One region of the Marinicrinis lubricantis genome, then DNA from elsewhere that is predicted to be linked to it. Evidence: riboswitches for the same ligand, from Rfam matches in the RefSeq annotation. Region 1 holds a riboswitch; each other region holds the start of a gene.
The links. A riboswitch is a leader RNA that binds a small molecule or an ion and turns the genes downstream of it on or off. The one in region 1 is predicted to bind cyclic di-GMP.
Positions count from the first base shown of each region.

Region 1 (5,760 bases):
CGTAAAATCTGCATCGTTCGCTTGCACGGGAGCAGCACCGAAAAATGGCTCCCTCTGTCCGCATCCTGCCAAGAAGAATACCGTGATGCAAATCCCGGTGATGATTCTTGTTAGCTGTACCTTCTTCATATGTCTTACCTTCATACGGCATCCTCCCTTCATGCTGTAGCAAACCGAATATATATGGTATTGTTTGTCATGCATTCGTTTCACATGCAGCATTTTTGTCTTCTACAGCTGCGATGTGCCCAAAAGCATACCTGTGAACTGTGCTGTAAAAATGTTGATATTATATTAAATTCAATAGTAAGCGCTTTCTTTCCTGCTTTTTTGAACAAATTTTCAGAATTTTCTATTAATTAAGCCCAATTTCTTGCTTTCTCTTTATTGTTTTGCCATAATAAAGCTACTTCTTGTAGGGAAAGGTCGATGCAGAAATGAAAATTGATGTAGATTCCCAAGCCGCTCAGCACTTTATTCAAGAGATGGATCTGAAGCCGGGAAGCTATGTCCGTTTCTTCACCAAATACGGCGGACACAGCACCATTCAGACAAGCTACTCCCTCGGCATTTCATTTGATGAGCCTTCAAGAGCCGCTGCCAAGACGGAGGTTGCAGGAATTACGTTTTACGTGGAGCAAACCGATCTTTGGTACTTTGACGGTCATGATTTGAAGGTGCGTTTCAACGAAAAGTCGCAGGAAATCGAATACGAATATCCTGCAAGCGAATGAAAAAAACGCCTACGAGGATGCTTTCCTCACGGCGCTTTTTTTCTGATCATTTCGAATTGTACTCTCTTGGCAAGCTCCATTGGGGGCAAAGGCTTGCTGTATACGTACCCCTGGATATACTCACATCCGTTTTGCATTAAAAATTGTACCTCGTCCTGCTTTTCAACGCCTTCGGCGATCACCATCATATCCAAATGCTTCGTTAAGTCAATAATCGTTTTCAAAATACCCGCTTTTTGTTCATCATTCAATATATTTTGCACAAAGCTTCTATCGATCTTCAGTTTATCTACCGGAAGCTTGTGCAGTGCATTCAGTGAGCTGTAACCCGTACCAAAATCGTCCATACTGATACTAAAACCGGATTCCTTCAAGCTACGGATAGCTTCTGCCGCATGATCCATATCAATTGCGACGCTTTCAGTAATTTCAAACTCGAGAGCGCAAGGATTTAACTGCTCCTGGTGAATGATTTCGAGTACCCTCTTCGGAAAATTCGTATGAAGCAGCTGCTTCAATGACAAATTAATGGCGATTTTAGGCACTTCCAGTCCATGCTCCTGCCATTCTTTAATTTGCTCGCAAACTTTCCTTATCGTCCACTCGCCAAGCGGCACGATCAACCCGCTTTCTTCTGCAAGGGGGATAAATTCCCCGGGAGATATCCATCCCTTATCCGGATGCTTCCAACGAAGCAAAGCTTCTAGTCCAATCATACTAGAGGTTGCAGAATGATATTGCGGCTGATAATGCACCTCGAAATGTTCATTCTGAAGCGCGGACTGCATTTCATTCTCGAGCAGCAGCTGTTCTCTGTACGATTTAATCTCGGGCGAGAAGAACTGCAGCTCCTTGCCGTCCCTTTTTGCGATCTGAAGCGCATAATTTGCCTGTTGATGCAGCTCTTCTAAGCTGCAATGACTCTTCGACAAGGATGCGCCGATTCGAATATGAGCATAAATTTCATAATGCCCGATCAACAACGGCTTCTGAAATTGGTCAATCAACATATTACATAATTGCTGAAGATCCTGCAGCCCGATTTCCTTTTCGATTAGTATGGCAAATTCATCGGCATAAATTTTAAAGAGCTTCATCCCCATACTGATTTGGCCCTTCATCCTTTGCGCAGTCTCACGGAGCAGCTGATCTGCTGTTTCCTCTCCAAAAGCATCATTCATTTGCTTGAATCGATCAATATTTATAAGGAGCAGTGTGACCTTTCGACCATCAACGAATTTACTTTTCCAGTTGGCTTTAAACAACTGCCGATTCGGCAGGCCCGTATTCTCATCCATATACCTTCTTAGCATCGATTTACGTATAAGTATGTACATCAATATGGCTGTCGCCGTAATAAAAACCCAACCTTTGATGGATTGCAGCCGATGTACACTGTCATGCGTGATGCCGAACCACTCCAGCGCATAGTCGGAAAACGCAATATACATGACACCAAATAAGCCGTAAATCACTGCTGCTTTCATAGCAAATTCCTTCATGTACACATTCGACCATCCTTGAACTGCAAAATTCTCAAACTTGGCGCATGCATCCAGTTATGAAACAAGTCCTAAAATCCACCTCCGACTTCATGAATGATATAGATCCAATTTTCCTGATCACCCCGCACTTCCCTAGGCAATACAAAGCACCGATAAAAAAAACCGCCCTTCTAGTAGGCGGCAATAACCCCAACCTCTAGGCGACCCGGCTGCCATTGCTTTTTGCTTTAGGCCCGTGGCTTTGCGTCCCTGTCTTTCGACTAGGTTTGCCTTTTCTGAAGTTTTCTATATGACTTCATCAGTTCTATAGTACTATATTTTTGTAGAAAAAACAGATATTTTGTAAAAAAACAAAGGATAATTTTCCATACGCCTTCGATGCCCGGCCTCATCGCAAAAAAGCAGGAAGTTATGAACTCCCTGCCTCGGATTAACTTGAATTGAAAGTTATTCAGCGTCCTTGCTTAACCAATCCAACTCCAGCTGCGACGGAGCAATCAGCTCGCTGAAATAATACCAACGCGGGTTATGAAGCATTTGTCAACACACGGCAGTCATGAAGCCTTCCATGTGAGGGATATTAAGAGCGGAGGTGAGCATGAATGGATACAGAAACCTCTCCAAAGCCGGAAGTTGCCCCTGTCCCCATCTGGAGATGCCGAAATAACGAATGCAAGGCATGGATGCGTAAAGAAATGTCAGATGACGATTCTCCAGGCTGCCCGCTGTGCGGCGGTCCAATGCTCCGCGGAATTCGTCATTTGCCGAAGTTAGATAAAAAGCCCATTCGCAAAAAGAAAAGCGAGCAGCCTGCGTGGACATCATAATTTCGTGACAATGGAAAATAAGATACTATTTTTGATTTTTGTGTTAGATATGTGATGCAGGTGAACTAGGCAGTCAGCTTTACTGACTGCCATCTTTTCGTTCCCCGCTATCTTGGATGGAGGAATCGCCTTCCTTTTGTTACAATGTTGATACAACCCAATGATTTATAATAGAGGGGGAATCGGTCCATGGCACGCAATCAAAAGCTCGTCACCGATGCCGATTTGGATGAAGCGATGGAAAGAGAAGCGAGAATTCGTGTGTTCCAAGACGACCACATGGTTGGTACTGGGGGCACGATCGTTCGTTACACGGAAGACATGGTCGTCATCCAAAATAGTGTAAGTGATGTGACTTATTACCGCAGAGATGAATGTGAATTTTTCGAGATGAGAAAAAGTTGAATTATTTCAGCATGCCCCGGTAAATGCCTGGAGATGATTCCGGAATTTCAATGGCACCCACGGTCTTACTGTAAAATTGAACGGGACCGGCCCCTCCGATAATGCCATATCCGTATCCTTCTTCTCGCATAGCATGCAGGGCCGCGATCAGCAGCGCCTTGCCTGCCCCTATACCCCTTTCTGCTGGATCGACTCCCGTCGGACCGAAGAATGCTTTGGCCGTTGCGTCATAACAGGCGAAGCCGATCAGCTTTTCCGAAGACTTGCCGTCAATCGTGATCGTCTTTGTTGCAAGCAAGCAGGACACCGGTTGTCTAGCGAACGCCGCCTCGCATTCACTCGACCAATGCGCATTAAAATGGCTCTTCACCCATTCCGTTACGATGTGCTTCTCCGGAGGAAGCCCCCTGCGAATGGTGATTCCTTTTTCTTCGAGTTTTTTGTGAGCGCTCCCATTCGGAGGTAAATCATACAATTTCACAAGCATATCAGGCATATTTACTCCACCTTTCACCATATTTTGTGTTCTAAAGATCATTATACCTCACTAGAGAATGTGCTGACACGAAATTTTCTCGATACATTCTCCATCTCTAATACGAACCTTGTCGCCTTCTCGGCATCTAGGGAAGTGCCAGCTTTCCCAAGACCGTAGCACGATGCGCGCCAGTAGCAGCGGGCAGATTGCTGCTTATGCCATGCAGAAAGTCATTTCCGAGCAGAGCAAATATGACCGCTTCTTTAGCGTCATCATCAAATCCGAGCATATTGGAGGTCATCACGTTCTGTTTAGGCAGCAGAGTACGGAGCATCTGCATCAGTGTTCGATTGTGGGCTCCTCCACCGGTTACGATCACTTCCTCAATCGAATAGCGCGGTAACACAAACCTTCTATATCCGTCCGCTATAGATCTGGCTGTAAAAGCGGTGGCTGTTGCCACAATGTCGGCATCCGTGCAGCCCGCTGATTTTACCTTCGCAATCCAATGTTCGGCATAGGCTTTTCCAAACACCTCCCGCCCTGTTGATTTAGGCGGAGCTTGTTTGAAATAAGGATGAACCAGCATTTCGGTAAGCAGTGCCTCGTTCGGGGTTCCTCTGGAGGCCCAAGCACCGCCGGCATCCAACATAAGCTGTCCCCCGGACAAGGTTTGTACAGCTTGATCGATCAGCATATTGCCAGGACCGGTATCGAAGGCTAACAGCTCTTCTGGTCCCGCTCCAGGAGGCAGTGCTGTACAGTTCCCGATTCCACCGATATTTTGGAGAATCCGGCCCTTGTCGCCTTGGCGAAACAAAATCAGATCACCGTAAGGCGCCAGCGGTGCTCCTTGACCGTTCATGGCCATATCTGCCGGACGAAAATCACCGACGACGATTCTTCCAGTTCGCTTCGCCAATACCGACAGATCGCCAAGCTGCAGTGTTGACCGTATGAGACGAGGATCGTCAGCTGAGTTCTCAGGAATATGCCACACCGTCTGACCGTGTGAACTAATAAAGTCAATCGCCTCGAGCGGCATTCCGGCCTCTTGGACGGCCTCTATCGCAGCCTGGGCGAAGCGCTCCGCCAGTTCGAAATTCATGCTGCACACCAGCGCCACATTCGAATGCTCTAGTGTACAAAGCTCTTTCAGCCTTTCACGGAAGTTCGGATCATACGGCTTATTCACATACTGAATCAGCTTCACCTTGGAATCCAGACCACAGCCTTCAATCGTCACAACGGCCGCATCAATGCCGTCCAGTGAAGTGCCCGACATCAAACCGACAGCGGTCACAACGGTTTTACTGCTTATTGTATTTAATGTTTTCATAAGCGATCACTTATTAAATTTTGATCCTGCTCTTGAACGATTGCCCTATATTGCGTGTTTAGAAGACTTGCGATCATGCGCTTCTTCATCCCAGCCCCTCCTCGTAACGTAAATATGGCTCTCGCATTCGTTTCCACCTCTCCACATCGCTCGACCAACTGGATATGATATGTTCTAAACCATAGATCTTGGCTATGTTCTTCCGAACCTCATCGCTGCCTGTCAGCAAATCGATGAAACAGCGCCTCCCTTCTTCTGCAGGCTTCAGCCATTCGAAATGTTCAGGGTACTGACGGCTTAGCTCATGCAGGAGCACTAATCCGGTGTGAACGGGCTGATACGCCTTCGGGTCCGTCACGAACAGCTGTACACCGCCGCACTTCTGTCCCTTATACTTCGAGTAGACCGGGGACGCATACATCGGATGAAAATGAATACCGGGAAGGCCATATGACTTCATCCTCCCCGCCAA
Region 1 is NZ_JBHSQV010000166.1:10,590-16,349, reverse strand. Features, by position in the region: gene ACFPXP_RS14285 (ComEC/Rec2 family competence protein) at 1-144, opposite strand, end outside; gene ACFPXP_RS14280 (HesB/YadR/YfhF family protein) at 438-734, shown strand; gene ACFPXP_RS14275 (putative bifunctional diguanylate cyclase/phosphodiesterase) at 761-2,236, opposite strand; cyclic di-GMP riboswitch class I at 2,436-2,520, opposite strand; gene ACFPXP_RS14270 (cold-inducible protein YdjO-related protein) at 2,842-3,066, shown strand; gene ACFPXP_RS14265 (hypothetical protein) at 3,256-3,471, shown strand; gene ACFPXP_RS14260 (GNAT family N-acetyltransferase) at 3,473-3,967, opposite strand; gene ACFPXP_RS14255 (anhydro-N-acetylmuramic acid kinase) at 4,095-5,288, opposite strand; gene ACFPXP_RS14250 (exo-beta-N-acetylmuramidase NamZ family protein) at 5,374-5,760, opposite strand, start outside.

Region 2 (5,760 bases), on a different contig from region 1:
CGTGGCTTTGCAAATATTCGGTAAAGGCATCCCGCAGGAAATGCTTCGTTTTCAGCAGTTCTGTCGTTTCATCCTTGAGCATATCGAAATGATCTCCGCCGCCGGTCAGGAAGTCATTCGCGGCTACCTTATACATCTTGGTCAATTCGATGGGCTCTCCGTCCACCAAGACTTCAACGAGGCGCGAGCCTGGTTCTTTCGCCGCATCAAAAGTGTAGCTGAGTCCGGATACTTGAAGGAAGCTGCCAGCTGCGGAAGGATAGGAGGACACGCTGTGCTCCAAAGCGTCCCAAATCGTCTGTCCGCTCGCCTCCACCATGACAACCGTATTGTCAAAAGGAAGGACTGTATATATTTCTTCCAACGTAATATCCCCTTCATCGATACTTGCGCGAACACCTCCGCCGTTCTGCAGAGCAATATCGGCTCCGGTCAGATCCACAAGGCTATCTGCAATGGCATTGCCCAAATTCGATTCTTTGAGACGAACGGTCTGTCTTTCACCGTCAAGCGGGGTCAGCGTCTTGCCGACAACCTCGTTCATCTTACCGCCGATTTCCTCCAGGTGACGATCAATTATATTCGTGACTGCAGCATCTTGTTCAAGATTGTAGGTCATAAACAGATGTGCGAAATTAAGGCCGATCATCTCTCCATTTAGGAATTGGAGGTTGATTTGGTTTAATGTTTCGGCGTGCTTTCCAGGGGAGATCAGCCAGGTGTCGCCAATTTGTTCCGGGTAGGCAACAATGTCTTGCCCGCCGCCGATCTCGATGTCAATCCCGCTCACTTCAGTCGGCAGCTGACGATTGTCACCATGCAGATGGGATAAAGCGATAATGATATCCGTCTCGTCCTGGATGGCACTCACAGTATTCTGCGCTGCTTCGAAATGGTCCTGGAAGGTGATGCCTTCGACGTTCTTCGGATGTGTGAAGTGGTGGCTTTGGTCGTCGGTAACGCCGATAATGCCGATACGAATGCCGTCGATTTCTTTAATGATCGAGGATTTCAGAAAGTCCGGCTGTTCTCCGTTATACCGCGTATTGGCAGACAGGAACGGAAACTGTGCATCTCCTGCATTTCGCTCGAGCACGTCAAACGGAAAATCAAAATCGTGATTGCCGAGCACCATGGCGTCATACTGCATTTCATTCATGATCTCGATCGTCGCCGCACCTTCCGTCAAATTACCGATATTGGTGTTGTAGGGTGCATCACCGGCATCAATCAGCAGGGTGTTCGGCTGCACCTCGCGCATTTGATCGATGACATGGCTCATTTTTGCCAAACCGCCGATCTCATTCTCCGAGCCTGCCGGCTTGTACGGCTCAAGATGAGCATGGATATCCGCCGTTGCGAACACGGTAATGATTTTAAAATCAGGATGGTAGAGAATATCGTACAGGCTTCCAGCAGCTTCTTCCCTTGTAATGGGTTCGCTGGATGCTGCATATTCCGGAGAGGCAAGTCCTAGTTCGGCCATCTTGCTCTTGTAGTCTACAGTGAGGTCTGCACCGAGAATGATTTTGCCTAACAGCTCCACCCACTCACTTTTTGTTACAAGAGCTTGGGGATCGTATGTATTGCCGTTTGTCTCGTCACCCCGTACCTTTAGCACGCTTTCAATATAGGGCAGCGCCCAATGCTCCTCGATATCTCTTGCCGACGGAATCGAGAATGAATCGTCGATGACGCCTAGAGGATCCGTGTAAGTCGTCGTTTTTTGCATATCGTCTTGATTACGTTCAATCGGATATACCGGACTCAGATGAAACGCGCGAGACAGCAGCGTAACGGCTTCGGCTTTCGTCAGCTGTCGCTGCGGTTGATAGAGACCTTCAGGTGTACCGTTAATGATGCCTCGTTGATAAAGCGCTTCGATCTGCTGCGTGTAGGCGGATGCTTCAATGTCGCTGAAGCCGCTGCTTGCTTGCACGGTCCTACCGCCAGTAAGCAGTGAGCATGTGAGAAGCAATGTTGCAGCGGATGTTGCGAGTTTGTTCATGGTTTCGTCTCTCCCTATCTAGTAAGTGTCCAGATCAGCATACGATGCAATTGTCAACGGACGATTACGATCATATAAAGATTGCGTTAAGGGCTGGTAGATTTAACCAGATATTTTATATCTAAATGATTTCTGCACCTCTGCCGATATACGATTTGCGGGATGGCATTGTATAACGCCTCTCGCAGCTCACAACTAGATTGCGTACAGAAGGGAAAGTGGAACTATGGCCAAAGGCTCGTTTCGGATTGAACTAAATATGGTGGACCGTGTGATGGAGATGCAGATCGGGGGAACGTTTACGGCGGAGGATTACGCCCGCTTTATTGCCGAATATGAGAAAAAGACGGCATCTCTGGATGGTCCATCGTATACGCTAAGGGTGGATTGTAAAGCGATGGATTTGCTTTCCGCACAAGAGGTGGAGAGCTTGAAGGGATCGTTCGAGAAATATAAGCAAACCGGATTTCGTGAGGTTGTGTTCATCATAACCGAGGCGCAGCTCTTTATGAAGATGCAGCTGAAGCGTGTCGCTCGAAGCGCCGGATTAGACAATGTCGAAGTCGTTACCGAAGGGGCTTAAATAAGCGAAAACCCGACCGATTGAGGTCGGGTTTTCGCTTATTCACTGCCTCGCCGCTACTGCAGTGTTCCGTTTTGTGAATAAGGGAATTGACTGGAGTAACCCGAGAATTGCTGATAAGCCTGATCCAGCTTATTCTGATCCTCGGCTTCGAGCTTGTAATGTCCTTTGCGGAACATGAGCTGGTACATGTCATATTGACATTGGTGCGTCTCATTCAAGACTGTCATAATGTCCTGATGCAAACTCGGATGGCTGGCTTCTCTCGCTGAAATATTGAAGCTGTCCGTCAAATATTTTTCCAATGCCAATATATCATTGACGCGGTCACGGTCATTCATTTCCGGTCCTTTTACTTTCGGTTCATAGGGCGGCTTCGGATTTTTGATCGTTTGTGAGCTTTGATTGGAATTCACCGTGGTCCCTCCTTATTGCTGCATTTGATGCATTTTCTGCATTTCTGCTGTATTGTTGTTTTGCAAATGCTTCAGCAGCAGCTGATAGTGCCGCTCGTGCATTTGGCCCGCCTGATCAATCGCCTGCTTAATCTCAGGGTCTGAGCATTCATTGGCGAAGTGCCTGCATTTTTTCATCGCGATCAGTTCCCACGACAATTGATCTTTTAAATAAAGGCAGTCTTTGGTTGTGATGACTTGCGGCGGTGTGGGGATGATCGCCTGCTGTTGCTGCTGCTGTGTTTGGCTTTGAGGCATGACAAGGATGCTCCTTTCCAATTTAGGTTTGACAAGGTTAGTTTGTCATCCGGGCGATGGTTATATCCAAATCGAGTTAACGAGATCCAGAAGCATGACAATTATGTCTAAAATCATCGAAATTGATCATTTTTTGTATTGTCAATGAGGATATCATTGGTATAATAAGAACATCGAACCAAGTCAACAACTCACGACTCAGGCTCACGAGGGCCTTGTACGAACCAAACGAATCCAATCGGCAAAATCATCGAAAGGTGATGACGCAAAGCTACAGGGGCTAAGGTACCTAATACCATGCCAGCCAGCTGCACCAAGACGAACATCTCTACTAGGGGCTAGTCTATGCGCAGAGGCATGGGCGAGCCTTTTTTGCTTGTCATTGCGTATGAAGCTGGGAGTGAGATGCTGTCCGGAGAGTATTTAGGAGAAGTGAATGAAACAAAAGGCAAATATGAATTAAAGGGGACACGATTCATGAGAAAAATTCGTTGGATGCCATTATGGATGTCTTTCATTATTGTATTGGGCTTGGCAGCACAAGGGTATGCGGCAGCATCGGAGGATTCTGAGAAGAACGCTGAAAACCGCGAACAGCTGGATATGGAGTTTACGGATACGGATGAAGCCCAATGGGCGGCGGAAGCGATTGGTATTCTGAAATTTAAAAATGTATTGTCCGGATACGATGACGGAAGCTTTCGGCCAAACAAGCCCGTGACTCGAGCAGAAGCTGTTGTAGCCGCAGTCAGGCTCATGGGATTAGAGGAAGAAGCGAAGGCGAAGCCTGCCGATCTTCAGCTGTACTTTAAGGATGCGAACGTGATACAGAAGCAGTTCAAATGGGCAAAGGGGTATATCGCGGTTGCTTTAGAGCAAGGATTGTTCGATACTTCGATGGACAAGCTGAATCCGAATCAACCGGCCAGCAGAGTGTGGATTGCAAGTCTATTAGTAAAAGCGCTCGGTCTTGAAGAAGAGGCGCTGGCACAGATGAACGTATTGCCGGATTTCAAAGATGCCGACGCGATTGCAGCCGGTGCGATTGGATATGTGAACGTGGCGGTGGAGGAAGGGATCGTCAGCGGATACCCGGACGACACGTTTAAACCGAATAAGAATGTCACCCGTGCGGAGCTCGCTTCACTTCTCGTTCGGACAGGCGAAGGGCTGCTGGAGCAATCCGGCGCGGGTGTTGTCACTGGCGAAATCATGGACATTCAGTTTGATGATAAATCGGTAACGGAAGATGTGTATACGAGTGTCACAGCGGATGTGTACGCCACGGCAACAGGTTCAATCACGGTTGTCACGTTGGGCGGAGAATCTCAGACCTATAAGATTTCACCGAATTTAGCGGTGCCCTATCAAGACACGTTTATTCCTGCATCGCAGCTCGCCGTTTCCGATACGGTATCCTTGACGGTTCAAGACGGAGTGGTCATCGAAGCGAGCTTCATTGAACAGGAAAGCGCACACGAGCAGCCCGCAGGAATCTATGAATTTAAATTAAAGATCGAATATGATAAGAAGCAGTCGATCGAGATGAAATATGAAAACGATAGAGAACATATCAAAGCGGAGATTGAAAAGAAGACAGACGGAAAAAAAGAAAAGGTGAAGGGTGAAGAAGCGATCCAGCAGCTGGAAAGCTTGTTGGAGTCAGCAGCCCTGACGCCGGAATTGACGAATCCGGAAATACTGGAGCAAGTACTCAAAGCCTTGAATATGCAGCAGCCTGTGAACGGCAAGCTTGAAGTGGAGATTAAATTTGCTAACGGCCAGAAGGTTGAAATCGAGCTCGAGTCGGAAGATGACGAGCAGAACGGGGACGAAGAGGACAAGGCGGGCGAGGGGCGCGGCAATGAACGCGGCAAAGGCAAATAGGCGTAATCATTGGGCTGTTTCGCGGCTTGAAGAAATGAACGCAGAAACTCTTGGACATTTGAGTTGTCCAAGGGTTTTTTTACATGTGAAGCGGGGAGAATGAAATGAGTGTTTCAGGTTGGACAGACCCGGTCAAGCCGTGCGACAATAGACCTGTTCTGAAGAAGGCCTCCGACTGAATGATAACAGACATCATTCCCTCTCGTATCCTATTCGTGGACTGGATGAAGAAAAAGATAAGAATGAGTGATGCGATCGTATGGGCAAATGGAAGAAGCATTTTGCAAGGTATAGCTTAAAACATAAATTAATCATCGCCTTTTCCTGCTTCATTATCCTTCCCTTTTTTCTAATCGGCTGGCTGATTTCATGGCTTTATGTCGATTCGAATCGAACGATGATGATGGAGGCGGCGGTAGACAGTAATGAACAAATTGTCAGCAGCTTGAATGGAGCCTTGGACCCGCTGATCAGGCTTTCGATGTATCCTGTAATGGATCAAACGATATTGAACATTCTGCTCAAAGATTATGGTGAAGTGGAGCATCCGTTGTATGAGCGTCAGAACG
Region 2 is NZ_JBHSQV010000172.1:31,324-37,083, forward strand. Features, by position in the region: gene ACFPXP_RS15810 (5'-nucleotidase C-terminal domain-containing protein) at 1-2,008, opposite strand, end outside; gene ACFPXP_RS15815 (hypothetical protein) at 2,235-2,591, shown strand; gene ACFPXP_RS15820 (spore coat protein) at 2,648-3,007, opposite strand; gene ACFPXP_RS15825 (hypothetical protein) at 3,020-3,304, opposite strand; cyclic di-GMP riboswitch class I at 3,535-3,620, shown strand; gene ACFPXP_RS15830 (S-layer homology domain-containing protein) at 3,650-5,191, shown strand; gene ACFPXP_RS15835 (cache domain-containing sensor histidine kinase) at 5,451-5,760, shown strand, end outside.
Region 2: linked by a shared signal. The riboswitch ahead of ACFPXP_RS15830 (S-layer homology domain-containing protein) and the one ahead of ACFPXP_RS14275 (putative bifunctional diguanylate cyclase/phosphodiesterase) in region 1 are both predicted to bind cyclic di-GMP.

Region 3 (5,760 bases), on a different contig from region 1:
GGTAGGGATTTGGGAGATTTTCTCCTCTAACGTGAGCCTGGATACGAGGTCTTTGACGCGCTCCTCTACTGGCAGGTTCGGATCTTGAAATGGATAGGTATGCTGTGCTGTCATCGTGTTCACCATCCTTAGGTTTAATGAGAAGATGGCTAGATTTTACCATAAATAGAGCGCTTTCAATACCTATAAGATTGGTTAAAAAACCACCTGAAGATTATAGATTAATCTTTGAGGTCAGACCACTTGTTTTCGGCTGGCGGCCTTTCGAAGTGCTGCAGCTTCTTCACCAGCTCATCCGCGTCGTCACTCATCACATACAGGGACTGATTGGACGGCCGCGCGAACCCGCTGTCGATAGCATGCTGGATCAGGTTAGATAATGGAGTGTAGAAACCTTCGATATTATACAAGCCGACGGGCTTCGTATGGATGCCAAGTTGGGACCAACTGAGTACCTCGAAGATTTCCTCGAAGGTCCCAAGCCCGCCGGGCAGCGCGATAAACGCATCGGCGAGTTCCATCATCTTCGCCTTGCGCTGATGCATATCATCCACTTCGATCAATATTGTCAATTCCGCATGCACCATTTCACCTCGAAATAGTCCTTTCGGCATTACACCGATCACGTTTCCTCCATGACGGAGCAGGGTGTCTGCGATCTTTCCCATTAATCCGATTTTGGAGCCTCCATATATCAGCTCTATACCGCTTTTGGCCATTACTTTGCCTAGATTTTCTGCGGCTTGCACATACGCAGGGGAAACGCCGGAATTGGAACCGGCAAATACACAGATTCGTTTCAAATGAATTCTCCTTTACGTGTGGGTTGTTCATGATGAGTATACAATATTTAGTGGCGGAAGTGAATTTTTTGCACCATATATAGTATTATTGGCATGTTTGTGTATAGATACTGAATTCCCAGCGCATTCTAAGGATGCCAATGATTTAGTGGATGATCATAATGTGGAGGGGATCTAGATGACACAGAATAGTCAGCACCAAGAGGCGCACGGCATCGGTCAGATTGAGGAGCAGCTGAAGCAGCAGGCAGAGGCGGCTGAGTCGATTCAAGGGATCAACGAGGCGGATCGCGATATTGCGGAGAAAGCACGCCAGCGTGAATCCGAACTGGATGAGTTGGAATTTTGACCAAAACGGTTGTACAATAAAAAGCATTATCCCGGCAATTCTTTCGTGCTGAGGATGGTGCTTTTTTTGTATACATAATAGAAACTTTACTCTATGTTTCGTATTGAGGTGCACATATGATGGACAACAAGGATCAGTCAGAAAACCATTCTTATGAATTAGCTACATTTGCCGGGGGATGTTTTTGGTGCATGGTTACGCCTTTTGAGGAGTTTCCAGGCATTCACGGGATCGTCTCCGGATATATGGGAGGCCTTACGGACAATCCCACGTACGAGCAGGTGAAGCAAGGGGATACGGGTCATGCCGAGGTGGTTCAGATCACCTTCGATCCGGACGTATTTCCGTATGAGAAGCTGTTGGAGCTGTATTGGGTCCAAATCGATCCAACCGATGCGGGAGGACAATTCCACGACCGGGGATCGTCGTACCGAACCGTGATTTTTTACCACCATGAGGAGCAGCGTATGTTAGCGGAACGCTCGAAGCAAGCGCTTGAAGCCGGCGGGCAGTTTAATAAGCCGATTGTCACGGAAATCGTGCCTGCAAGTACTTTTTATCCGGCAGAAGAATATCATCAGGATTATCATAGGAAGCATCCGAAGCATTACAAGGAAGACCGTGAACAGTCAGGAAGAGATGAATTTATTCGAAAGCATTGGGAAAAGTGAAATCAGGTGGAAGAGGTGCGGAATCCATGAGCGTTTATGAATTTGAAGTGACGACGATTAGCGGGGAGAATATATCACTGCGGGATTATGAAGGGAAGGTGCTCCTCATCGTCAATACCGCGACGAAGTGCGGATTTGCGCCGCAGCTGAAGGAGCTGCAGTCGCTGCATGAGGATTATCAAGAGCAGGGGTTTGCCGTGCTGGGGTTTCCGTGCAATCAATTCAAGGAGCAGGAGCCTGGATCTGATGCGGAAATCGAACAGACCTGTCAGCTGCAGTTCGGCACCCGTTTTCCGATGTTCAGCAAAATCGAAGTGAACGGCCCTGGCACGCATCCGTTATATCAGTATTTGAAGAAGGAAGAGTCGGGCTTGCTGGGCGAGAGTATTAAATGGAACTTCACGAAATTTCTCGTCGACCGCAGCGGCAAACCTGTGAAACGATACGCCCCAACCACGACTCCGAATAAGATTCGGAAGGATATTGAGGCGCTGCTGGGCAGGTAAATCACAAGCAAAATCTATGAATCTATGAAGATCAGCCTTGGTGAGGGCTGGTCTTTTTGTTTTAGTCCGAATGTCCCATGTTGGCATCTCCATAACCTGAAAATCTCGTGTATTCACCATAAAGTTACACAGGGTTGTCACAAATTAGGGGATAGTGTATCATTTTGGGAGATTTATTGGTAATATCATCCTAGTCCAATAGACATCACGAAAGAATACCAAGCGAAATGAACCACGGCAAATCCGTACGAAAGTCGGAGACGCAAAGCCACGGGTCTAAGCCTTAACCGATGTTAAGGGATGGCAGCCGGGCCGCTCAAACTTCGTCTTGGTCTTTTTTTGTCTAAAAATAAGGGGGAACAAGTATGAACATGAGATTTGGAAGAAGAAAGAATCATAGAAAGACAGGGATGCTGCTTAGTTTGATCATGACCATCATCATGGCTTGGAGCGTGATGCCGCCTATCCATATGGAAGGTGCGGTGAAGTATGTCTTCTCAAGAGATACGTCGAAGGTCGAGCTTGATGGTAAAAGCCTCTATACATATAAGCATCACGCCGTATGGCACGGGTTTGACCCGAGCTGGAATACACAAATCTTCTACCGGAACTTGCAGACGGGACAGGAACTGCAAATTACGGATCACGGACAGCCGGCCAAAATGCCGGTTATGACGGAATTGAGCAATGGCGACATAGTCATCATCTGGATGGACAAACGTGAATATGCGGGTCAAACGAACTTTAACTGGGATGTATACAGCTATAATTTGACCGCGGGTATCGAGAAGAAGCTGAGCAGCGGAGCAGCCGAGAATCGTGTCGTTACTGCAGACGGAAATTATGCCGTATGGTTCGATGCCAGATTGCAAATTACGCTATACAACCTGCAAACGAACGAAGCTAGTGTCATTGGTGAAGGCTACAGTCCGATCGTCAAAGATGGAAAAGTGATGTTCAACGCGCCTTCCAAGCAGGAGCTTAAAATCTATGATATCGCTTCGGGTCAAACCGAAACGGCGGTTCAAATCTCAGGAAGCGAATACATCCGCCTATTTCAATTTAATGGGGAAAGAGCCGTATGGAAACAAAGAGACAACGCGACGGATCTATACAAGTATGTGTCCATCGAATCGGACGACCCGAGTGCGGTTCCTATCGATTTGACTCAGCCAGTCAAGAAAGAGCGAGAATATTTGAATTTATATATCGGAGACAAGAACGCAGCCTGGCTTGAAGACGTAGGCGGTTCACCGCAGTTGTTCGGGGCGAATTTGGAAGAGCATGAGTCGTATCAGATGACTTTTGGTACAGAGCGCCCGGATGTGATTGGGTTTACAGGAGATCAACTGGTTACAAGAAGTGCCGCTAACCTATTGGTATATACCTCGATTCGCCGGATGGAAATTCCGGATGCGACCTTTACGCCATCTGAGGAGAGTTCTGGGTGGTTTGATGCACAGGGCGGAGTACTCGAATCCACGGACGGCACCGTGAAAGTGGTTGTTCCGGCACAGGCTTTTGCGGAGCGGACGAAAGTGACCTTGAAACCGAAATCTAATGCGGAAGCAGAAGATGCGATGACGCCGGTAACAAGTTTGTGGACGATGGAGATAGGCGGGGAGGCAAAGCTGCCGCTTCAGCTTCATATGTCATACGCCAATACGGACTTGACTGCTGCGTATGTGAACAAGCTGGGCATTTATCGCGCTGACGAGCAGCCCGATGCTTCATTGGAATATATCGGAGGTAGTGCAGATGAAGACAGCCGGACGGTGCAGGCAGATGTGATGCAATCCGGAACCTACGGTTTATTTATGTATGAACCTTCGTTTCAAGATGTGAAGGGGCACTGGGGACAGAGCTATATTGAAACACTGGCTGCCAGATGGAAAGTGAGCGGTGTGGGCGAAGACAAGTTCGGGCCGAATCAAACGCTGACAAGGGCTGAATTTACGAAAATGCTGGCGGATGCAACGGGGATGACGGTCAATATGGAAGCAAAGGCGAATGCACACTTTGCCGATATGAGCTCGCATTGGTCCAATCCATGGGTCGCCGCTGCGGTTGAAGCCGGATGGGTGAACGGAGTGGACGGTAAATTCCTGCCGAACCGGGCAATCACTCGTGAGGAAATGATGGTCATGCTCATTCAGGCGCTAGGTTATGAGAATGAAGCACAGATGACCGATCAGGAAATGAATCAGCTGCTCCAATTCAATGATGCAAAGCAAATCAGCGGATGGGCGAAGCAGGCTGCCGCACTGGCAGTGAAGCATCAATTGATTATGGGAAGCAACGGCCTTATCGCGCCAAAGGATATTTCCACACGCGCGGAAGCGGCGGTCGTGATGTATAAGGTATTGATGGAGAGAGGAGAACTTGTGAATGAGTAAGAAGCCGAGGCGAAGCTGGAAAAAACGAATACGCCGAGCATGGATACTAAGCCTTGCAGCGATCATATTCATTACTGGGCTGCCCATGATACCAGGGCTGGATATAGAGGAAGCCTATGCGGATACCGCCATCTCGATAGAACCGCATCGATTCAGTTCGATTTACGGCGGGCTTGCCGATGTAAGCTTTCAGTATCTGGACTACGGTGAATATGAAGCGCATGATACCGCCATTACATTGCACCAGAACGGTACAATGCTGGAAACGTTAGACAGCGCTCCTTATGCGACAGGCAGCGAACAGACGTACACATGGGATGGTACAATTCAAGGGCAGCCTGCGTTGGACGGGCAATACAACATTAAGGTAACCCCGGTTCAGTTCGCGGCCCATGGCGGCGATGTCGATGTGGAGGTATTTAATCCGAATCCGCCTGCTCCGGCGTATATCGAAATGCTCCCGAATCCGGAAAGCGATACCCATGTCATCCGAGGCATTGCGGAGAAGAATACGCAGGTGTTTTTGTATGTGAAATACACAAGAAGAGTGGGAGATGACCGGCAGGTTGTCGATCCTGGAGATCCAGTCGTCTGGCAGGAGGCTATTCCGGTCTCAGACACAAGGACATGGTCTCAGGATATCCCGGATACAGAGCTTCAAAATTATTTTGATGAGTTTCCTGCGTACGGCCGGTTCGAGCCGCAGGACTATATTGGGGAATGGGAGGTCGAAGTTGAACTTCCTCCTTATCTAATTGCAGATATTACAGCCGTCGCTTATCGTCCCTATGATCAGAAGTGGTCGGAGGATCCTTCGGAAATATTAAGAGTATTGCGCTATAAAGCCCAGACGGACGATACGAAATGGGCTTACTTAGCAAACTATTACTACAACAAAATCTACGAGCAAGAGATTGCTGATCAGTTGCATGATGTTGCTGAGGATAATGGACTGCCAGTAGAAACATGCTTCGAGGGTCAGACCTGTTACAATCAGATTCCGGAAGGTTACAGTCTCTTACTGTTCGATCCGAT
Region 3 is NZ_JBHSQV010000013.1:3,050-8,809, reverse strand. Features, by position in the region: gene ACFPXP_RS02430 (glycoside hydrolase family 3 C-terminal domain-containing protein) at 1-114, opposite strand, end outside; gene ACFPXP_RS02425 (LOG family protein) at 222-803, opposite strand; gene ACFPXP_RS02420 (hypothetical protein) at 982-1,152, shown strand; gene msrA (peptide-methionine (S)-S-oxide reductase MsrA) at 1,272-1,823, shown strand; gene ACFPXP_RS02410 (glutathione peroxidase) at 1,850-2,329, shown strand; cyclic di-GMP riboswitch class I at 2,556-2,649, shown strand; gene ACFPXP_RS02405 (S-layer homology domain-containing protein) at 2,695-4,725, shown strand; gene ACFPXP_RS02400 (DUF6531 domain-containing protein) at 4,718-5,760, shown strand, end outside.
Region 3: linked by a shared signal. The riboswitch ahead of ACFPXP_RS02405 (S-layer homology domain-containing protein) and the one ahead of ACFPXP_RS14275 (putative bifunctional diguanylate cyclase/phosphodiesterase) in region 1 are both predicted to bind cyclic di-GMP.